Regions from separate parts of the Paraglaciecola sp. IT1134 genome, predicted to be linked through region 1. Evidence: predicted binding sites of a transcription regulator. Region 1 holds the regulator's gene; each other region holds the start of a gene.
The links. The regulator LexA, encoded in region 1, represses DNA repair genes until DNA is damaged. The targets are predictions, from matches to a motif close to TACTGTATNNNNATACAGTA.

Region 1 (7,899 bases):
ACTTCAAACTTGTTGAGTTTCAAAGTGTTTTCCAAAAGCTGCTTGCCACTGCTGGTGGGAAAGGTGGCCAGCTCGCTAAAAGGAGCGACATTCAACAGCTGGATATAATGATCCATCGCCAGCGCGAGCTCGTTTTCAGCCATGGCGTGTTTCTTGGCTGACAACAAACATATAGCGCACAAAGACATACCACTGACTGCAGCCGCCTGGTTGATTTTACCCATGACGTCGTTTGCCAGCGTATTGACCACTGGAGTGAGCCAGCGCGGCTTTTTGTCATCTTGCATAGCTTGGGCGTCGCGCCAATCCGGTAGCTGGCTATCGAGATAATTAGTTAAATTAATAGGTTCGCCAAAATTGAGGAAGCCGTTGCCATAATTTTTCAGTTTGCGTATTGCGGAAAACACCTGAAAGAACGACTCTTTCTTTTTGTCTGTACCTTTGAGCTCCTTCAGGTAACTAGCCACTTCCATGACGTGTTCGTAACCTATGTAAACTGGCACTATGCTAACTGGACGGTTGATGCCCTTGACTAATGCCTGAAGTGTCATAGCTAACATGCCGGTTTTTGGCGGTAACAAACGACCAGTACGACTGCGCCCGCCCTCTGGGTAATATTTGACTGAATATCCCTTGTTAAACAGTAATTCAAGGTACTCGCGAAATACGGCGCTATAGAGCTTGTTACCGGCAAAGCTGCGGCGTAAAAAAAATGCCCCGCCCCGGCGTAAAATTCCACCTACCGGCCAGAAATTCAAGTTAATGCCAGCGGCAATATGCGGGGTGACCAAACCCTGATGATAAATCACATAAGTCAGCAGCAAGTAATCCATATGGCTTCGATGGCAGGGTACGTAAATGATCTCGTGGCCGGTTTGCGCCAGCGTGCGCACTTTGTCTGCATGTCTTACCTCTATGCCGTTGTATACCTTGTGCCATATTTTGGTCAGCAGGCGATCTCCTAGCCGCACTAAGCCTTCACGGTAATCTGCGGCAATCTCGGTCACATATTTGCGCGCTCGTAACTGGGCTTGTTGGTGAGATAATTGTTTACTTCTGGCTTCTTCATCAATCGCCCGGCGCACGGAATCTGCGCCCAAAACGCTATTATATAGCTCCTGACGCTCAAGTAATGTCGGGCCGATCAGGTTTTGACGACGACGGTGAAAATGGGTGCCGGCTAAGCGGATCAATTTGTGACCAATTTCTTCATCTGAGCCGGGAAGATCTGCCATGGTACGTGATGAAACGGCTTTGCTATAGCAGACAAAATTGTCCCGACCTAAAAACAATACAATAAAAAATTTGCGTAACCAACTGGGAGAGACCTGATGAGCGATGACATCTGACCAGCCAGAAAATTTGCGCCCAGGGGCCCGGCCCCAAAAAATAGATACGGGCACAATTTGCAGATCGAGATCCGGATTATCCCGGTGTATTTGAAATAATCGAGTCACATCGTCAGCGATATTGGTGATTTTGACTCTTCGAGTCAGCACCGAACGGGGTTGTTGCAAAAACAGGCAAGCTGCTAACTCGTGACCGGCAATGTGAATGTTGTCCGTCGGTTTAGGTAAGCCCAAAGAGTTAGTAGACATTTTCAAGGCCAGCTGATCGGTTACCGAATGGGTGCGTAGCAAATAGATGATGGTTTTATTTTTATCGATACCCAACTCGGTTTCGATGTCAGTGGGAATACTGTTGACTTTTACCAGCCACTTTACCGGAACCGAAATGAATGCAAGCAGCAATTTATGCAGCCAGACCATAGATTTTTACCTTGAGAATTGTCGACAGATCTAGGATAACACGACATTTTCATTTTTTATTGACTGGCAAAGGATTTGGCCTAAATATCTCGGGGCTAACTCATTATCTCAACAAAAATTTGAGATCTGCTAACGACTGTATATACTCACAGTTAAACTGTATGAAATAACAGGCTGTTTATGCGTCCACTAACTCCCCGTCAAGAAGAAGTACTGCAATTGATCAAAAACACTATGTTGGAGACCGGTATGCCACCGACTCGAGCAGAAATTGCCCGTAATTTGGGTTTCAAATCCGCCAATGCGGCCGAAGAACACCTTAAAGCCTTGGCCCGCAAAGGGGTGATCGAAATCTTGCCCGGTACATCCAGAGGGATAAAACTAACCACGCCCCTAGAAGATCAACTGGAAGACCTGGGTTTGCCTTTGATCGGACGGGTAGCAGCCGGTGAACCGATACTCGCTCAAGAGCATGTTGAAGGCCATTACAAAGTGGATCCAGCATTATTTAAGCCCAGTGCAGATTTCCTATTGCGCGTAAATGGCATGAGCATGAAAGATATCGGTATTTTAGATGGTGATCTATTAGCCGTGCATAAAACCACTGACGTGCACAATGGCCAAGTTGTTGTGGCCCGTTTAGACGACGATGTGACTGTTAAAAGATTAGAGAAAAAAGGACGTCAGATTCTGCTGCATGCTGAAAACGATGACTTTAAACCTATCGTTGTGGACTTGGCTACTCAGCCCTTCAATATTGAAGGGATTGCCGTAGGGGTTATTCGCAACGCTGACTGGATGTAATTTTTTTCAAACTTTATTTAGAGTGATGAGAGATCCTTTCATCACTCTGTCGATTTGGCGCTAACATCACTGAACCCAGTTAATACGCCGATTGGACTGCCCAACCTACCTGGCTCGCCCTCCGCTTTGTTGCAAAAGTATCAACCTAAGCCACTGATAACTTGATTAAAAAATGTTCGTTTGGATATAAAATAATCAAAAACACTGGACTCTTGGCCCCTTTTTGAGTAATTCTTAGTGTTCAGTTAACAAATGCATAACAAGCCTGTCTTATTCTAAGCCTAAAATGTGCAATACATCATTCAAGGGTGCTTTTTTTGGCAAAAAGTAAAGAGCGTTTGGCAGATAGGGGTGTCGAGTGAATAAAATTTTGTTAAGGGTTGGAGCGGCTATGGGCACGTTCATAACAACTTCAGCTTTCGCAGAATCAGTGTCGGGTGCGGATCAATATCAATTGAATATGCGCAAGGGAGTAACAGATCTCAGTGTCGAGGTTTACGATCTGCATATGCTGATGTTCTTAATCTGCGTGGGAATAGCGATAGTTGTGTTTGGGGCCATGTTTTACGCCATGCTGTTTCATCGTAAATCAAAAGGTGCGAAACCAGCCAATTTCCATGAAAGTGTCAAAGTCGAAATCGCCTGGACAGTCATTCCTTTTATTATTCTTATTATCATGGCCGTGCCGGCCGCCAAAACCCTAATTGCCATGGAAGATGCCAGCGAGCCTGATGTCACTATCTTGATTACGGGTTCTCAATGGAAGTGGAATTACAAGTATATGGATAATGATGTCGAATATTATTCAAGGCTTGCCACTCAACCAGAGCAGATTTCCGGTAAGTTAGCTAAAGGCGAAAATTATTTGTTAGAGGTCGATCGGCCCCTGGTAATCCCCACCGATAAGAAGGTGCGTTTCTTGATAACCTCTGATGATGTTATCCACGCATGGTGGGTGCCGGATTTTGCGATTAAACAGGACGCGAACCCCGGGTTTATCAATGACGCCTGGGCTAAGGTCAATGAACCCGGCGTTTATCGTGGTCAATGCGCCGAATTATGCGGCAAGGATCACGGTTTCATGCCCATAGTGGTGATTGCTAAAGAGCCAGCGGAATATGACCAATGGATAGCTAAACAAGAAGCAGTGCAGCAGCAAGCCCAAGCCGAAGAGCAGCGTCTGCTGTCCATGAACATGTCCAAGGAAGACCTGATGGCAACGGGCGAAAATGTCTATATGGCTAATTGTGCGGCATGTCATATGCCAAATGGTGAAGGCCTTCCCGGGGTTTTCCCAGCATTGAAAGGCAGCACAATCGCACTCAATGATATGGCGGAGCACATCAATATTGTATTAAACGGTAAGTCTGGCACCGCCATGGCTGCTTTCGCCAAACAACTGGGCATGTCTGATATCGCTGCTGTCATTACTTATGAGCGTAATGCTTGGGGTAATAACACAGGCGACTTAGTGCAAGCTAAAGACATCAACGCAGCCATGAACGGGCAATAAGAGGACGACCATGAGCACAGCAACCGAAACACTTGTGCATGACGAACATCATGCACATCAGATCCCAAAAGGGATAACGCGTTGGCTTTACACCACCAACCATAAAGACATTGGCACTTTGTACCTATGGTTTGCCTTTATTATGTTTTTAACCGGTGGCGCCATGGCCATGGTGATCCGCGCGGAACTATTTCAACCTGGCTTACAGATTGTCGACCCGAACTTTTTTAATCAGATGACCACGGTACATGGTTTGATCATGGTGTTTGGGGCCGTGATGCCGGCCTTTACGGGTCTGGCAAACTGGTTGATACCTATGATGATCGGTGCGCCGGATATGGCGTTACCGCGGATGAATAATTGGAGTTTTTGGATCCTGCCATTTGCCTTTCTGATTTTGCTTTCATCATTATTTTTAGAAGGCGGAGGGCCGGCTTTTGGCTGGACGTTCTACGCACCTCTGTCGACCACCTACAGCAATGACAGCACCGCCTTTTTCGTGTTTGCGGTGCATATCATGGGGATTTCGTCGATCATGGGGGCGATCAACGTCATCGTCACTATCTTTAACATGCGCGCCCCGGGCATGACCTGGATGAAAATGCCTTTGTTTGTCTGGACTTGGTTGATAACGGCATTTTTGTTGATTGCCGTTATGCCCGTGCTAGCTGGGGCCGTTACTATGGTACTGACTGACAAGTTTTTCGGGACCAGCTTTTTCGATGCGGCCGGCGGCGGCGATCCCGTTATGTTCCAGCATATCTTCTGGTTCTTTGGACACCCCGAGGTGTATATTATGATCTTGCCGGCCTTCGGCATTATCTCCCAAATCGTTCCGACCTTTTCCCGCAAAAAGTTGTTTGGTTATGCCTCTATGGTTTACGCTACCACGTCCATCGCACTGCTGTCTTTTATTGTGTGGGCTCACCATATGTTCACCACGGGCATGCCGGTATTCGCCGAAATGTTCTTTATGCTGGCCACCATGTTGATATCGGTGCCAACAGGCGTGAAGGTCTTTAACTGGGTGGCGACAATGTGGCGCGGCTCCCTGAGCTTTGAAGTGCCTATGTTGTTCGCCCTGGCCTTTATCGTATTATTTACCATAGGCGGTTTGTCAGGCTTGATGTTGGCTATTACACCGGTGGATTTCCAGTACCATGATACCTATTTTGTGGTCGCGCATTTCCACTACGTATTAGTAACGGGGGCGATTTTTTCCATTATGGCGGCGGTGTATTATTGGTTGCCCAAATGGACGGGCAGAATGTTTGATATCACTTTGGCCAAATGGCATTTCTGGTGCTCATTGGTGTCGGTCAACGTACTGTTTTTCCCCATGCATTTTGTCGGTTTGGCGGGCATGCCCCGTCGTATTCCAGATTATGCCTTGCAGTTCGCCGATTTTAATAAGTGGATCAGTTTAGGCGGGTTCGCCTTTGGTTTGTCACAGTTTATATTCCTGGCGTTGCTGATCAAGGCGTGTCGCAAACAGGGCGAGCCGGTGTCTGCCCAAGTATGGGAAGGAGCTGAAGGATTGGAGTGGGAAATACCCTCACCCGCGCCTTACCATACCTTCGAAACACCGCCTGTAGTGAAATAAAGGTTCTTAACCATGTCAGGGAATGCCGAGCAAAATAAAAACAATAAGATGGTGGTTAAACTACTGGCTATCGTGGTGGGCATGTTCGGTTTCGGTTTTGCCCTGGTACCTTTGTATGATGTGTTTTGCGACCTTACCGGGTTAAATGGCAAAACCGCCAATAGTGCGGCGGTTTTCGAGGCTATGGAGGTGGACGAAAGCCGACTGATTACCATCGACTTTATCACCCGGACTCAATCCGGTATGTCCTGGCAGTTTGAAGCCCAAACCAGGCAGTTGAAAGTGCACCCTGGAGAGATGAATCAGGTTGATTTTCGGGTCAGAAATCCATCCACGAAACGCATTATTGGGCAAGCAGTGCCATCGGTATCCCCTGGTACCGCGGCAATTTTTTTGAACAAAACCGAATGTTTTTGTTTTGAACAGCAAATATTAGAAGCGGGAGAGAGTGTGGTGATGCCCATGAAGTTCTATGTGGATCCGCAGCTGCCAGATGATATTACTTATTTTACCTTGCAATACACCTTATATGATGTGACGCCTGCTGCTCAGGACATTGCAATGAAACGTGGTTAACAGGAGAACAATATGTCACAACCAGAATATGAAAAATACTATGTTCCCGATCAGAGCCCCTGGCCTTTTGTCGGTGCCGTGGCATTATTCCTGATTGCAGTTGGTGCAGGTAACTTTGTCATGGAGGGCGCCAAGGGCACAGAGGGATACGGTCTTTACATTCTGTTGGCCGGATTCGCCACGCTGATTTTTATGTTAGTTGGGTGGTTCAGAAATCAAATCCACGAATCGATGAGCGGCTTATACAGCGCGCAATTGGGACGTTCATACCGTCAAGGGATGGCCTGGTTTATCTTTTCCGAAGTAATGTTTTTCGGCGCGTTTTTCGGGGCCCTGTTTTACGCCAGGGTATTCTCTATACCATGGTTAGGTGGTGCTTCGAACAATGTGGCAACGAACGAAGTACTGTGGCCGGCTTTCGAAGCTATTTGGCCCCTAATTAATACCCCGGGTGGCACACAAACCGAAGCTATGGGCTGGTACGGTCTACCCTTGATCAACACGGTTATCTTGCTGACATCCTCGGTGACTTGCCACATTGCCCATGTAGCCTTGGAAGAAGGCAAACGCGGAAGACTTAAATTGGCATTAGGCGTTACTGTGCTGTTGGGCGCGATTTTCATGGTGTTGCAAGTTGAAGAATATATGCACGCCTACCAAGAGATGAATTTAACCCTGCAATCAGGAATATATGGCAATACCTTTTTCCTGCTAACAGGATTCCATGGTCTACATGTTAGCCTGGGGGCGATAATCTTGTTCATTATGCTTCTGCGGATCTTCAAGGGACATTTTACCCCCGAGAACCACTTTGCCTTTCAGGCGGCCAGCTGGTATTGGCATTTCGTAGATGTGGTTTGGGTAATGTTGTTTTTCTTTGTGTATATTTTGTAAGAAGTATAATGCGTAGCTGGCTTAATTAGGTTTAGGCCAGCTGATATCAGGTACTCAAGGGTGTTATAGTGCCGCGCCTCCATCAAAAAGGGCGAGGATTCGGCTCAATTAGGCCGGTTGCCAGGGCAATTAAAATAACAACCACAATCGCCACCGAAGTCATCACTCGTCGGCCGATATATTTACTCATACGAGGCTGGTTAGGGTCATCTTTTAACATGATGATCATCGCCTTGATCAAACTAAACACCATGAACAGAAGTAATCCACCAATTATTATTTTTATAAGCAAACTGCGTCTCCTTTGTCACACTCTGGTTGTGTTGAGATAGATATGAGTGTGAAATCTATTAAATTACCCGTTATATCTACATTAATTACTTTGCTGGCGGTTGTCATTATGTTTGCGCTTGGATTATGGCAATTACAAAGGGCTGAACAAAAGTCGGTGCGCCTGGCAATGATCGAAGAAGCGGCAACCACTTCCGCTTCATCCTTGTCCCAGATCATGATTATGGAGCAGGATATTCGAGATCTGCCAGTTAGCCTGACAGGTAAACTAATCCCAAATATTTATTTCTTGCTGGATAACAGAATACATCAGGGCAGAGTGGGATTTGAAGTACTTGGCTTGCTCAATACCGACTCGGGAAATTTAGTGATAAATTTTGGTTGGGTGCCGGGAGATCCAAGCCGCAAGAAGCTGCCGGTTGTACAGTTACCTTTGGCCCTAAAGCAGG
Region 2 (7,899 bases), 220 kb from region 1:
AATAGGCGACCATGTTTTTCCTAATATGCCAGGTAACAGTTAGTGAGTTTGATACATGTGACAATTTAGCAAGCACGATGTATACCATAGCTAATTTTCAAAAAGCTTCAACACAAGACATTGATTTTTCAGGGCGCTTAATCCACACTGCCGCGTTCTAAACAAAGGGTGGTTTGCACATGTACGATAAATCAGCTAAGTCAGGTGTATTATTTGCGATCGCTGCTTATTCTATGTGGGGTGTGGCACCTATTTACTTTAAGCTGCTTGACGCTGTGCCAGCCATAGAAATTCTGCTGCACCGCATCGTCTGGTCAGTTTTATTACTGCTGATACTGGTGGCGGTAACCGGGCATTTTCCCAAGGTTAAGGCTGCCCTAAAAAACCCAAAAGTTGTGAAGATATTGCTGGTATCCGGTTTGCTGCTAGCAGGCAATTGGTTTTTGTTCATATGGGCCATAAATAATGGCCATCTGTTAGATGCAAGTTTGGGTTATTACATTAATCCACTGTTAAATGTGTTTCTTGGAAGAGTGTTTTTAGGTGAACGCCTGCGTAATCTGCAGCGTCTGGCAGTAGGGCTAGTACTGTCCGGGGTGGTGATATTTTTCTTTTCCTATGGTCATGTACCTTGGGTGGCGTTAACCTTGGCCGGTACATTTGGCGTATATGGTTTATTACGTAAACAAGTCGCGGTGGATTCCTTACCCGGTTTGTTGATTGAAAGCACTATGATGTTACCAGCGGCGCTTATTTACTGGATTTTCTTCGCTGGGCAGATGAGTGATATGACGACAAATGATACCGTCTTGAATATCACTCTCATATGTGCCGGGATAGTGACCACTGCGCCCTTGCTGTGTTTTACCGCTGCGGCCAGACGCATCATGTATTCAACCCTGGGGTTTTTCCAGTACATTGGCCCAAGTATTATGTTTGCCTTGGCCACCATGGTTTATGCTGAACCCCTGGATAATGCTACTTTGGTGATGTTTGCCTTTGTATGGCTGGCCCTGGGCATATTTAGCTACGATTCGTTACGCCACTATCATCAGGCTCGCAAACTGGTCGTGGCAATTCGTGGTCAATAATCACCTTATTACGCCCGTTTTTTTTGGCCGTATACAAGTGTTGCTCGGCCCGGCGTATCATACCTTTTACACCGCCCTCATCTAGTTCAGTCACAGCAATGCTGACTTTGCAATTAAAGCTGTTACCTTCGAATCTCAAGGTTTGACTGGCGAGCATTTGTCGAAAACTATCGAGCAGCCAAACGCTGCATCAATGCAGACGTTTGGCATAAATACACAAAATTCTTCGCCGCCAGAACGGGCCGTAGGATGCACCGTGACTACTATGGTAGACAAAAACAAATCCATGGCAAAATCGATAGCCCGGCATGAGGGGCCTCGGGCAGAGTGTAATCGACTATGGCGCAAACCGGCTTAACTTAGCAAGCTTGATCAGCTTGGTGATCTCTTGCATGCTGTCTGCGCTGTCCTATATTATCAGTACTTTTTGCGGAATAAGCCGTCCGTTTATTAAACTTTTTCGGCTGGGCCATGTTGTGCAAAACAGATGACAGGGCTTCAGCAGAGAGAGTGCCCACTATAATTTGGTTAATTTAGCAAAGGATAATACCAGCCATTTGCTACCCAGCTCCTCAAAATTCACCTGAACTCTGGCGTGTTCACCACTGCCTTCATAATTGAGCACAGTGCCTTCGCCAAACTTACGGTGCGCAACCCGTTCCCCCAGTTTAAATCCGGTAGATTCAAAGGCAGTGTGGGTTGTTACGGGTTGAAAGCGATTTTGCGCGGGACGGGAAATAGTGGTGCGTAAACGGACCTCTTCAATACAGTCCCCGGGGATTTCTTTGATAAATCGCGACGGGGTATGATATTTATCCTGGCCATATACCCTGCGGCTCTCCGCATAGGTGATATATAGCTTCTGCATGGCTCGGGTCATGCCCACATAACAAAGCCGGCGCTCTTCTTCAATTTTACCCGGCTCGTCATTACTCATTTGGCTAGGGAACATGCCTTCTTCCACACCGGCTAGGATCACCAGAGGGAATTCTAAGCCTTTGGCGCTGTGAATAGTCATCATCTGAACCGCATCTTGATGTTTATCTGCCTGGGCTTCACCCGCTTCCAATGAGGCATGAGCTAAAAAGGCCGATAAGGGTGTCATATCTTCAGCTTCCTCTGGCGGCGCATATTGCTTGCACGCTGTGACTAGCTCTTGCAGGTTTTCGGTACGGGCTTGGGCTTTTTCACCTTTTTCGGCCTGGTACATAGCATACAGACCCGAATGTTTGATCACATGATCCGCCTGTAAATCCAGGGGTTGGTCAAGTACGTCCTTTTGCAGCTGCAGAATTAAATCGATAAAGGCCTGTAACGCATTGGCAGCACGGCCCGTAAGACGTTTTTCACGTAACAATTGCAGACATGACTGCCACATAGATTGTTCGGTTTCCTTGGCCACCTCGCGTATTTGCGCCAAAGTACGATCACCAATTCCCCGAGAGGGGGTATTGACTACACGCTCAAAAGCGGCGTCGTCAATTTGCTGGTTGATAATACGTAAATATCCCAGGGCATCTCGTATTTCCTGACGTTCAAAGAAGCGTAAACCACCATAGATACGATAGGCAACAGACTCTTGCAACAGGGCTTCTTCTAACACCCGGGATTGGGCATTATTACGATACAAGATTGCACAATCACTTAATGCATTGCCCTGGCTGTGCCAGTCTTTAATGCGCGATACGGTAAAGCGGGCTTCGTCTAATTCATTAAAACCGGCATAGAGTGAAATCTGTTCGCCCTCGGCGCCATCCGTCCATAATTCTTTGCCTAGACGGCCCTGGTTGTTATCAATGACGGCGTTGGCGGCTTTGAGGATATTGCCCGTGGAGCGATAGTTTTGCTCCAGGCGAATGGTTTTAGCCTGGGGGTAATCCCTTAAAAAATGTTGGATATTCTGCACATTTGCGCCACGCCAGCCATAAATAGATTGGTCGTCGTCGCCCACAATGATCATGTTATTACTCGGTGCCGCCAGCAGACGTAACCAGGCATACTGGATGTTGTTAGTATCCTGGAATTCGTCTACCAGAATGGCCCGAAAACGCTGTTGATAGTGTTGCAATATGGCTGGGTTTTGCAGCCACAACTGATGAGCTCTTAACAGTAATTCGGCAAAGTCCACCAAACCAGCACGATCGCAGGTTTGTTGATAGGTGTGATAAATATCGCGCAAAGTTTGTTGATTAACGTCACCGTGGGTTTCGATGTGCTCGGCACGTAAACCTTCATCCTTGTTGCCATTGATGTACCACTGCAGTTGCTTGGGGGCCCACTGTTTTTCATCCAGATTCATACTTTTGATGACCCGGCGAACCAGGCGATATTGATCATCTGAGTCCAATATCTGAAAATTTTGTGGCAGTTTGGCTTCAGTGTAATGGGTACGCAACAAGCGGTGGGCTATGCCATGAAAGGTACCAATCCACATATTGCTTAAGGCACTACCCTGGAGCTGCTCGATGCGGCCGCGCATTTCCCGGGCCGCCTTGTTGGTAAAGGTCACCGCCAGTATGCCCCAGGGAGCGACACCTTCCACGTCCATTAACCAGGCAATACGATGCACTAATACCCGGGTTTTGCCACTACCGGCTCCGGCCAGTATTAACATGTCTGAGGCGGGAGAAGCTACGGCGTCGCGCTGCTTGTCATTCAGTTGTTCTAAAAGTCGAGATACATCCATGGAGATAAAAAGGCTGGAAAATCATCGGGCCAGTATAGCAGTTATACTGTGTTTTTATACATTTAATCATTTTGTTCTTAATCAGAATTAGGCATATCTGTGCTGGCTATTTACACTGTATAGATGAGCGAACATAAGGTGAAATTTGTGAAACTAGATTTCTGGCAACAACTTAAACACGAAGCCCACGAACTGGTTGAAAATGAACCATTGTTAGCTACCTATGCCTTGGAATGCGTGCTTAAACAACCTGATTTTGCATCTTCACTGGGGTTCATTCTAGCTAACAAACTGTCTGACGAAGTGATGACTGCGCCGGCCTTGCGCAGTATGCTCGCCCATGTCTACACCACCCACCCGCTATTGATTGAGGCTACTATGCATGATATCCAAGCGGTGTTTGAGCGGGATCCGGCGGTCAAATCTTATTTGACTGTGTTGTTGTATTTCAAAGGATTTCACGCCATTCAAGTACATCGCTATGCTCATCTTCTGTGGTTAAACAACAAACAAGAGTTGGCGTTATTTATTCAAAGCAGAAGCTCCGAAGTATTGTCGGTGGATATTCATCCCGCCGCCTATATAGGACAGGGCGTGATGTTTGATCATGCCACGGGCATAGTGGTGGGAGAAACCGCAGTGATCGAAGATAACGTGTCGATTATGCAGTCAGTAACATTAGGCGGCACGGGTAACGAAACCGGAGATCGTCATCCTAAAGTTCGCCAAGGTGTGATGATCGGGGCGGGGGCCAAGATTTTAGGCAATATTGAGATTGGGCAAGGCGCGAAAGTGGGTGCCGGTAGTGTTGTGCTGAATAATGTGCCGGCCCACGTCACTGTGGCTGGCGTGCCGGCAAAAATAGTAGGAAAACCCAGTTGTTCCAACCCCTGCCAAACCATGCGTCAAAACGTACTAGAAGATTAACCGCGGCCAAGGCCAACCTAGAGCAAAGTGCGAAGCTCATCAAGGCTGGCCAACTGAATGTCGGGCAGCAAACTGCCGGATTCATTGGCCAGGGACATGCTGCGATTACACGCATACCATGCGCAACTGAAACCAGCCAGCTTGGCGCCCTGTATGTCTTTGTGTAAATTGTCACCAACATGCAATATTTCACCCGCCTGGCAATGCAGAAATTGTTGGGCGGCATTAAACATGTTGCTATTGGGTTTCATCGGTAAGGTAAGATTGGCGTGATAGCTTGTCTGAAAATATTCGGCTATGCCAATTTGGCTCAGATTTACATTGCCGTTAGTGATCGCCACCAGCGGCACCTGAGCGGCGAGGTTATCCAGTATTTTACAAACTTCACTGCTTACCTTGAAATTACTGCGCTGGTGATAGAAAAATGCAAATGCTTCCTCTACTGCTTTGTTCAGCTGCTGTCCCTTATGTCCCAACTGAGCTAATCCCCGGATTAAAGTCTGTCTGCGCAGCTGGCCCATATCGCTGTGTAGTTGGGGGTTTGCGTCGAGTACGGCCAGTTTGTGTTGTCGCCAGTACTGACTGTCAGTGGTTGTTTCAGGGGGATTGTGTTGCTGTAAAAAGCTTATTAATTTTTGTTCGGCCTTGAGCATATAAGCGTGGTTATCGTACAGGGTGTCATCTAGATCAAAGCTCATGGCGGAAATTTTTTGTAGTTGGCGATAAAATATCATGTTGCGTTATTCGTTCCTGAGGGCTGATCTTAGGTGCGGCGTTTGGCTCTTGGATGCGCACCGTCATATACCTGAGCGAGGTGTTGAAAATTCAAGTGTGTATAAATTTGTGTGGTGGATAAATTGGCGTGGCCGAGCAATTCTTGCACGCCACGTAAATCACCGCTGGACTCCAGCAAATGGGTGGCAAAGGAATGGCGCAATTTGTGTGGGTTAACATGTTGATCCAGCTGTTGGTGTTTGGCCCACAGCTGCATGCGTTTAGCAATTTGCCTGGTGCTGATACGCCTTAGGTGTTTGCTGATAAACAGGGCGGGTTCCTCTGGCTGTGCGAGGGAAGGCCGGACAGCTAACCACTTTTTCAAACACGTCTGGGCGATTTTGCCTACGGGCAGAATCCGCTCTTTGCCGCCCTTGCCCATCACCCTTAATTGATTATCAGCAGTGAGATCTGTCAGATTAAGTTCGGCCAGTTCTGACAGGCGCAGGCCACAACTGTAGGTTAATTCCAGCATCGCCTTGTCTCGTAAGGCTAAGAGTGAGTCATCCTTGAATTCCAATAACTGGTGCATTTCATCCACATTCAGCTGCTTGGGCAGAGGGCGTCCGGCCTTTGGGGCCTGTAATGCCTTGGCTGGATTGCAGTTTAAAATATTTTGATTCACCAGATAAGAGCAAAAAGTGCGCAAGGCGGACAATCTAAGGGCGATGCTCCTGGGACTGAGTTGTTGACGTCTGGCGTGATTGAGTATCAGTCGCACATCTTCCATTTTTAGCTCCGCCCATGATTGAATAGTCAATTGGGTGACAACTACAGCAAGTTGACGTTGATAATTTTCAATGGACTTGCTGGCCAAGTTGCGCTCATATTTCAAATGGGCAAAATAATTGTCCAACAGGGGCTGCAGGCTTGGCTGCAACATCATTAATAATCCAGAAGTTTGGGCAACAATATACTTAAAAATTGCTGCAATTGAGTGATCAACAAAGTGTCCATGTCTGGATTAAAGTGCCCGGGATCCTTGCTGCCAATGGCTAATATGCCTAATTCACCTTGAGCGCCAAGTAACAATAAGGCCACGGATCCGGCTTCCTGATCATTAAACAATAACTTCTTTTCGTGCTCACTGAGACGACCGAAAAAGAACCCATTGTCTTTAAAACGCTTCTCGGAAAATAACTTACGCTGAATTTCAGGTAAAGCCAAGGCACCCTTGTAAGGTTTAAGGGCGACCGATGAAAGGTTGAGTTGATCTTGCATCACCTCGGCCAGCACCATTTGCACCTCGCTGATGTCGGTACAGCGTAATATGCGCAGATTGAGATCGGCATAAATACGATAAATTTCTTCATTTTGTTTAGCGATGGCAATGAGCTGGCTCAGCTTGCTAGTTAACTGCCGCACCTTGTGACGCAGTTGTTCACTCTGGCGCTCCACCAGTGACACGCTACCCTTATGGATATGGGGGATTTCTAATTGTTCCAGCAATTGGGGGTGGGTGACAAAAAATTCTGGATGTGTGATTAAATATTTAGCCACCTGATCCTCTGTCATGGCATCTGATCCAGCAAAGGAAGGCGCGACATTTAACGTACTTTTTTGCTGTCCAGAAGTGTCCTTCATAACATTATAGTTCCATCAAAAACGTGTTCCGCATTGCCCGTCATTTTTAATATATTGTCCGGCCCCTGCCAACGAATTTTAAGGTTGCCACCGGGTAATTCCACTGTGACTTCCTTTGCCAGCTTGTTCTGCATTTGGCCCACGGCTACTGCCGCACAGGCACCACTACCACAGGCCAAGGTTTCACCCGTACCGCGCTCGAAAACCCGCAGTTTAATGTGCTGTGGGCTAATAATCTGCATAAAACCAACGTTGACACCCTCAGGGAAGCGCTCATGGCCGGATAGTAACTGGCCAATGCCATTGACATCGGTATTGGCTACATCATCGACTAACAGCACACAATGGGGATTGCCCATAGACACTGCCCCACAAAAAAATGTTTGCTCCTGGGCGCGGATAATATAGATATTTTCTTGTTTGTTGGCGACCAAGGGTATCTGCGCTGGTTCAAACTCTGGTACACCCATGTTTACGGTTATCTGGCCGTCCCGCTCGTGATACAGGACTAGACGTCCAGCCTTGGTACTGACCACAATCTTATTTCGATTCGTCAAGCCTTTCATCTTCACAAAACGCGCGAAGCAGCGCGCACCGTTACCACATTGTGATACTTCTGAGCCATCGGCATTAAAAATCCGATAATGAAAATCTTGCTCCGGATCGTAAGGCGGTTCGACCAGCAACATTTGGTCGAAGCCGATGCCGAAATTACGATCCGCTAATTGCTTAATTTTATCTTTTGTGAAAAATACATTTTGAGTGACATTATCGATAACGACAAAATCATTGCCCAAGCCGTGCATTTTTGAAAACTGAACTTGCATGTTTGCTACT
Region 3 (7,899 bases), 1.5 Mb from region 1:
TTGGATAATCCCGATCCTGTCGCCAATGCTATAGGCCTGATGTTAGACCATGTGCATTTGATCGATACCAAAGTGGAAGATATGTGTAAGGCAATTAACCAGATGGGCGGTGACGTTTGTGGTAAGTCCTTACCCACACTGGAACTGGATACCTTCACCGAATGTGTCACAAGTGTTGACAAAGCGAAAAACAAAGAGTCCTTCGATCCCCATATTTAAGCCCAGATTAGTCGTGAAATACAGTGTAATACTTGAGTAAAACAGTAGGGTAAATACTTGACTGAAATAGTAGGATAAATACTTGACTAATTTAGTCGGGTTTGGGACAATGGCGCCAGGTTATTAGATAGGTGTTCAGTATGAAATTAACTTCTAAAGGACGTTACGCGGTGACCGCCATGTTGGATGTAGCATTGCATTCCCAACGTGGCCCCGTGTCGTTGGCTGATATATCTGAACGCCAAGAGATCTCGCTTTCTTATCTCGAACAACTGTTCTCACGTTTACGTAGAGAAAAGCTGGTCGACAGTGTGCGGGGCCCCGGTGGCGGCTACAAACTCGGGCGCAAGCCTGATGAAATCGCCATCGGCGCAGTGATCCGGGCGGTGGACGAGTCCGTAGACGCTACGCGCTGTCAAGGGCAATCAGACTGCCAAGGTGGCGAACGTTGTTTAACCCATAGCCTATGGCAAGACTTGAGTGAACGTATTAGTGGTTTCCTGGACGGGATCACCTTAGGTGAACTTATGGCGCAACACGATGTGAAATTTGTGGCGAGTCGGCAAGATAAAACCAAACATCTTAATTATATTGCAGCGCGCGAAATAGAAATTAGCCTGCAGTAATAAGCGGAGTAAACAATGAGCGACATTAAGTTACCAATTTATTTAGATTATTCCTCAACTACCCCAGTGGATCCTCGGGTTGCAGCCAAAATGGCCGAGTGTTTAACCAACGAAGGCAATTTTGGCAATCCGGCATCCCGTTCACACCGCTTTGGTTGGCTAGCGGAAGAAGCTGTTGATGTCGCCCGTAATCAAATTGCGGATCTGGTTAACGCCGATCCCCGGGAAATAGTATTTACCTCTGGTGCTACTGAATCCAACAACCTGGCCATCAAAGGCGCCGCGCATTTTTACGGTAAAAAAGGTAAACATCTGATCACCGTTAAAACCGAACACAAAGCGGTACTCGATACCTGTCGCCAGCTTGAACGCGAAGGTTTTGAGGTGACTTATCTGGATCCAGAGCCTAGCGGTTTACTTGACCTGAATAAGCTGTTGGCAGCCATTCGGCCAGACACCATCTTAGTCAGTGTTATGCACGTGAATAACGAAATTGGTGTCATCCAAGACATAGCCGCTATTGGCGAAATATGTCGGGAACGGAAAATAATATTCCATGTTGATGCGGCCCAAAGTACCGGGAAAGTGCCAATTGATTTACAAGTTTTAAAAGTCGATTTGATGTCCTTTTCAGCCCATAAAACTTATGGTCCTAAAGGGATAGGCGCATTGTACGTAAGCCGTAAACCTCGGGTGCGTCTGGAAGCGCAAATGCATGGCGGCGGTCACGAACGCGGTATGCGCTCGGGCACCATGGCGACCCATCAAATAGTGGGCATGGGTGAAGCGTTCCATTTGGCCAAGGTAGAAATGGCCAGTGAAAATGAGCGCATCTTGGCTCTGCGTAATCGTTTATTGAATGGCATTAGCGATATCGAAGCGGTTTACGTCAACGGTGATTTAGAACATCGTGTGGCGGCCAACTTAAACATCAGTTTCGCTTATGTCGAAGGCGAATCATTGATTATGGCCTTAAAAGATATGGCGGTATCGTCCGGGTCTGCCTGTACTTCGGCAAGCTTGGAACCTTCCTATGTGCTTAGAGCACTGGGATTGAATGATGAATTGGCGCACAGCTCAATTCGTTTCACTATCGGTCGTTTTACTACTGAAGCAGAAATCGATCATGTGATTAGTGTCGTACGTAATGCGATCGACAAATTGCGTGATATGTCACCGCTTTGGGATATGTACAAAGAAGGCATCGACTTGAGTACCGTAGAGTGGGCTCACCACTAAAGGGTGATCCGCACAACTGGAATTTTACAGTAAGGCGCAAGCCTTTCACTAATGAGGTAACCATCATGGCTTACAGCGAAAAAGTTATAGATCACTACGAAAATCCACGTAACGTAGGTGGATTTGACAAAAATGACCCCAGCATAGCGACCGGCATGGTCGGGGCACCCGCTTGCGGTGATGTAATGAAATTACAGCTCAAGATTGGTGCAAACGGCATTATTGAAGATGCCAAATTTAAGACTTATGGCTGTGGTTCGGCAATTGCGTCCAGCTCGCTGGTCACCGAGTGGGTAAAAGGCAAATCAATTGATGAAGCCGTGTTGATTACAAACACCCATATTGCTGAAGAATTGGCCTTACCGCCGGTTAAAATCCACTGCTCTATTCTGGCAGAAGATGCCATTAAAGCGGCAGTTGCGGATTACAAAAGCAAACGTAGTTAATAAACGTGGTTAATAAACATAGTTAAACCCTAATTAGTAAGCATAGTGATAGCAGAAAATCAGTATAAGGAGCAAAGTGTGGGGATTAAAATATCCGACGCCGCGGCGAAACGAGCATCAAGCTTTCTGGAAAACAGAGGCTCAGGGCTAGGCTTGCGCTTGGGAGTGAAAACCACAGGTTGCTCTGGTTTAGCCTATGTTTTAGAGTTTGTTGATGATCTTAATCCAGACGATCACGTGTTTGAAGACAAGGGCGTGAAAATCATTATCGACGGTAAAAGTTTGGTCTACTTGGACGGTACCCAATTGGATTTCGCTAAAGAAGGCTTGAATGAAGGCTTTCAGTTTAACAATCCCAACGCCAGTGGTGAATGTGGTTGTGGCGAGAGCTTCAACGTTTAAAGATCATCACAGGCTTACCCAGCCTGTTTGTGGCGTTGCATACTCGGGGTAAATGATTATCCCGGTTTGCACTTGTCAAATAGGATCCAGAAGAATGTCCCTTATATGAACTACTTTGAGCTATTTAATTTATCGCCTGCCTTTAAGCTTGATACCGCGCAGCTCGCCAAAACCTATCAAACACTCCAACTGCTTACCCATCCGGATAAGTTTGCCACGGCAGGGGAGCGTGACAAACTGATTGCCTTGCAAAAAAATGCGCAGGTCAATGACGCCTACCAGGTGTTAAAATCCCCCTTAAGCAGAGCTGAACATATGCTTGAGCTGCGTGGCGTAGAGCTCAAACATGAACAGCAAACCATGCAAGATGGCATGTTTTTGATGCAGCAAATGCAGTGGCGTGAACAATTGGAAGAGGTGGATAATACCAACGATCCCGTATCTGAACTGGACACGTTGACTGAAGAGATTGAGCAACACATCCAGCAACAGCTGGAGCAATTGGAAACCCTGTTATCCCAAAACAGTGCTCAGGGTGATGAGGCTGGGGCTGATGTAGTGAGAAAATTAAAATTCCTTTATAAGCTCAAACATGAAATAGCAATCAAAGAAGACGCCCTAAGCGACTTTTGAATTAACCCAACGGCATAAATTTATGGCATTACTACAAATAGCAGAACCTGGATTAAGCGCGGTTCCACATCAACGCAAGTTGGCTGTGGGAATTGATTTAGGTACCACCAATTCTTTAGTGGCCACTGTTCGCAGTGGCCAGGCAGAAACCCTAGCCGACAGTCTAGGCCAACATTTACTGCCCTCAGTGGTGTGTTATCAACCTCAAGGTGCAGTGGTGGGAGAACTGGCGAAACGTGATGCTAGCCTGGATCCGGCCAATACAATAGTGTCAGTTAAGCGCTTTTTGGGACGCAGTTTGGCAGATATTCGTCAGGCTTACCCTAACTTACCCTACGATTTTGACGAATCAAATCCCAATTCTCCGTTGATTAAAGTGCGAACAAAAACGGTCAATCCTATTGAGGTGTCGGCAGAGATCCTATCTACCCTTAAGCTGCGTGCCGAACAGAGTTTGGGGGAAGTGTTAAACGGTGCTGTGGTGACGGTACCTGCTTACTTTGATGATGCCCAACGCCAGAGCACCAAAGACGCGGCAAAGCTGGCAGGTTTAAATGTACTGCGTTTGCTCAATGAGCCAACCGCGGCGGCTATTGCCTACGGGTTGGATTCAGGCCAGGAAGGCGTTATAGCCGTATACGATCTTGGCGGCGGCACGTTTGACATATCAATATTGCGTTTAAGCAAAGGGGTGTTTGAAGTGTTAGCCACAGGCGGTGATTCTGCATTAGGCGGCGATGACTTTGATTTGCTGCTGGTGGAATATATCCGCCAGCAAACCGGCCTGGATTCTAAACTTTCACAAGGTCTGCACCGTACATTGCTCGACCAAGCCAAACTGGCCAAAGAAACACTCAGTGATAGTCAGTCGGTTGCCATTGAAATAATAAATGACAGCGGGCACAGTTATTCCCTCGATATCACCCGAGAGGTATTCGAACAATTAATTGCTGATAAGGTGAAAACCACCTTACGTGCCTGTCGACGCGCATTAAAAGACGCCGAACTGAGCAAAGAAGGGGTATTGGAAGTTATCATGGTGGGGGGCTCTACTCGTGTACCTTTAGTACGCACCCAGGTGGGCGAATTTTTCGCCAAGACACCCCTGACCTCAATCGATCCGGACAAGGTAGTAGCAATTGGCGCAGCGATACAAGCTGATATCCTGGTTGGCAACAAGCCTGACGACGATATGTTATTGCTCGATGTGTTGCCTCTTTCCCTTGGGATCGAGACCATGGGCGGATTGGTAGAAAAGATTATTCATCGCAATACGACTATCCCTGTGGCCAAGGCGCAAGAGTTCACCACCTTTAAAGATGGCCAAACGGCTATGATGGTACACGTGTTACAAGGTGAACGGGAACTGGTAGATGATTGCCGTTCCCTGGCAAAATTCACCCTTAAGGGAATTCCCCCTATGGCGGCCGGTGCGGCACACATTCGCGTTACTTTTCAGGTAGACGCCGATGGTTTGCTCAATGTCACCGCCATGGAAAAATCTAGCGGGGTGCAAACACAAATTCAGGTTAAGCCATCATATGGCCTGGATGACAGTCAGATTACTGAGATGCTCAAAGCATCGACGGAACACGCCCAGGGCGATATGCAAGCGCGTATGTTAAAAGAGCAACAAGTGGAAGCTGCCCGCGTTCAGGAAGCGTTGCAGGCTGCCTTGAGCACTGATGGTAAAACGTTGCTCTTAGCAGATGAGATCGACGCCATCCAACATGCCTTATCGTTTCTGGCAGAGGTAGCCAAAGGTGATGATGTTGAAGCGATTAAGCATGCCATTGAAGCTGTAGATAAAAGCAGTCAATTGTTTGCAGAACGGCGAATGGATCATTCTATAAAACAAGCGTTTGCCGGTCACTCGGTAGACAGTATTTAACGCTCTTAACGCAAAGCGTATAGTAGTTATCAAGCATTAGAGGAAACGCAAGCATGCCACAAGTGATTTTTTTACCCCACTCGGAACTATGCCCAGATGGCGCGGTAATTGAAGTTGACAGCGGAACAACAGTATTGGATGTAGCCCTAAAAAACGGTATTGGCATAGAACACGCCTGTGAGAAATCCTGTGCTTGTACGACTTGTCATGTGATCATTCGAGAAGGTTTTGATTCCCTGGATGAAAGCGATGAATTGGAAGATGATTTGTTGGATAAAGCCTGGGGTCTGGAGCCTGATTCACGTCTGGGATGTCAAGCTATCATCAAGGATGAAGATCTGGTGGTTGAGATACCCAAATACACAGTCAATCAAGTGAGTGAAGGCCACTAGGACGCCATTCGCCGTTACATCAGATTACCTTAATAAAACCAGCTCTTTGCTGGTTTTATTGTTATTGGCATTAAGTAAATGTTAACTGTACATAAACACAGTGATTGTGTTATCTTTTTAGGGGTTCAAGCAAACAGGAATTAAATATGACCATCATTACCAGGTACGTTGTAGAACATAAAGGGGTTGAAAAGTTTGTGACCACGGATAAAAAAGAGGCCGATCAATACGATAAAATGCTGGATGTAGCAGATAACTTAGCTGAGTATATTGAAGCCAAAGGCATGAAATTCGAAGCTAATATGTTAGAAGACTTAGCTGTGATGCTGTCAAAAAATAAAGATGCTGTGGCGAAATTGTTCAAAGGAACAGAAGCTAAATCCCTATTATCTGAAGAAAAGGCAGAGGTCGTGTCCCTGGGCAAAAAGAAAGCCTAGTGATATTTGTAATTCATGTCGAACCTTAGCCCGGTTGCCCTAACGTAATCGGTTTCGCTGCTGTCTGCTGTGGAGCTTGTCAGTAACCCTCAAGCGTTTTACCCAAGGTTAAAAGGGAGTTTTGACACTGAGGTGAGGGTATTTTGAAAATATGATGATAGTGCACTTAAGATTAATAAAACGTTTCAGCCAAAGTGCTATTTTATCTGACTCAATCCAGTAGCTGGCTTAAACGGTTTTTTAGTTCGATCTCCTGGTCTTGCGTTAAGGCCTTATTCTGCTTGTTGCTAATGATAAATAAATCTTCAGCACGCTCGCCTATGGTGGTGATTTTTGCCATGCGCAGAAAAAATTGCATCTCTACCAGCAGGTTGCCTACCTTGGCCAGTAAGCCCGGCGCGTCCAGAGCCTCTAGTTCTACCAGAGTGACATCCGGTTGGCTGGAATAGAAACGTACTTTAGTGGGAACAGCCAGTTGCTTCATCTGTCGGGACATTTTGCGTCTGTTTTGGTGTTCCTGTCCTGGCTTGTTTAATTGATCGGCCACCGCGTCGGTCAAGCTTTTTAGGCGACTGGAGGAGTTGATACGATCACCGTTATGTTCCAAGATAATAAAACTGTCAAACACATAACCATCATGGGTTTTCATGATTTGGGCATCGTGAATGGAGCAATTACGGCTATCGAGCACCGATGCTACCTGAGCAAACAGGTTAATTTTATCTTTACCGAAAACCAACAATTCGGTACCGGACTTTGCGGTGTTTTCATTGGCATCGACCAACAAAAAATCGTCTGTCATGGGATGAGAGGCCAGGATAACACTTGCATGCCAGGCAATTTGCTCTGGCTTAAAACGCACAAAGTAATCATCGCTAAGACGGGTCCAAAACTGTTCAATCTGAGTTTGGTTAATGCCTCTATCCAGTAAGATTTTTTTGGCCTTGGCCTGGTGCTCATCGATGCGATCTTGCAAGGCAACTTTGCATTCCAGGCCGTTATCCAGGGCTTTCTGGGTCAACAGGTAGAGCTCACGTAACAGAGTGGCTTTCCAGTCATTCCACAGGCTGTCATTAGTAGCCCGGATATCTGCCAAGGTCAGTACGTACAAATGGTTTAATCGATTATGAGTACGCACATTACCGGCAAACTCGTTGATCACATCGGGATCGTATATATCCCGGCGTTGGGCCACAACAGACATTAACAAGTGGCTTTCCACTAACCAACTGATGAGTTGCGCATCCTTTTCGTCAATATTGTGATTCTTACAGAATTCCATTACGTATTTGGCGCCAAGTTTGGAATGATCGCCATTTCGGCCTTTGGCGATATCGTGAAAGATGGAGGCGATATACAACAATTCCGGTTTATCTAAATTACGCACTATGCGTCCGCACCTGGGAAACGCAATATTGCTTGGACGGCCGTATTCATAAACATTTTTCACCAGGCGATGGGTATGTTCATCAACGGTATAGGCATGGAATAAATCAAATTGCATCATGCCTACTATATGGTCCCATTGGGGTAAATAGGCTTGTAAGACACCATGTTTGTACATGATGTCCCAAGCTAAACCGAAAAAATCTGGGTGCTGTAGCAGTTTAATAA

Region 2: the regulator LexA is predicted to act here: its motif matches at 3,822-3,841, upstream of uvrD (DNA helicase II).
Region 3: the regulator LexA is predicted to act here: its motif matches at 5,932-5,951, upstream of AC3RV5_RS06055 (YebG family protein).

The regions. Positions count from the first base shown of each region.
Region 1 is NZ_CM176486.1:5,248,357-5,256,255, reverse strand. Features, by position in the region: gene plsB (glycerol-3-phosphate 1-O-acyltransferase PlsB) at 1-1,769, opposite strand, end outside; gene lexA (transcriptional repressor LexA) at 1,950-2,573, shown strand; gene coxB (cytochrome c oxidase subunit II) at 2,965-4,086, shown strand; gene ctaD (cytochrome c oxidase subunit I) at 4,097-5,689, shown strand; gene AC3RV5_RS23025 (cytochrome c oxidase assembly protein) at 5,702-6,265, shown strand; gene AC3RV5_RS23020 (cytochrome c oxidase subunit 3) at 6,278-7,159, shown strand; gene AC3RV5_RS23015 (DUF2909 domain-containing protein) at 7,242-7,451, opposite strand; gene AC3RV5_RS23010 (SURF1 family protein) at 7,494-7,899, shown strand, end outside.
Region 2 is NZ_CM176486.1:5,032,867-5,040,765, reverse strand. Features, by position in the region: gene AC3RV5_RS22040 (YqaA family protein) at 1-13, opposite strand, end outside; gene rarD (EamA family transporter RarD) at 180-1,091, shown strand; gene uvrD (DNA helicase II) at 1,609-3,777, opposite strand; gene cysE (serine O-acetyltransferase) at 3,925-4,704, shown strand; gene AC3RV5_RS22020 (HAD-IA family hydrolase) at 4,722-5,438, opposite strand; gene AC3RV5_RS22015 (tyrosine recombinase XerC) at 5,468-6,364, opposite strand; gene AC3RV5_RS22010 (DUF484 family protein) at 6,364-7,062, opposite strand; gene dapF (diaminopimelate epimerase) at 7,059-7,889, opposite strand.
Region 3 is NZ_CM176486.1:1,392,942-1,400,840, forward strand. Features, by position in the region: gene cysE (serine O-acetyltransferase) at 1-219, shown strand, start outside; gene iscR (Fe-S cluster assembly transcriptional regulator IscR) at 360-845, shown strand; gene AC3RV5_RS06025 (IscS subfamily cysteine desulfurase) at 861-2,084, shown strand; gene iscU (Fe-S cluster assembly scaffold IscU) at 2,150-2,530, shown strand; gene iscA (iron-sulfur cluster assembly protein IscA) at 2,609-2,932, shown strand; gene hscB (co-chaperone HscB) at 3,038-3,565, shown strand; gene hscA (Fe-S protein assembly chaperone HscA) at 3,588-5,456, shown strand; gene fdx (ISC system 2Fe-2S type ferredoxin) at 5,510-5,848, shown strand; gene AC3RV5_RS06055 (YebG family protein) at 5,995-6,285, shown strand; gene glnD ([protein-PII] uridylyltransferase) at 6,497-7,899, opposite strand, start outside.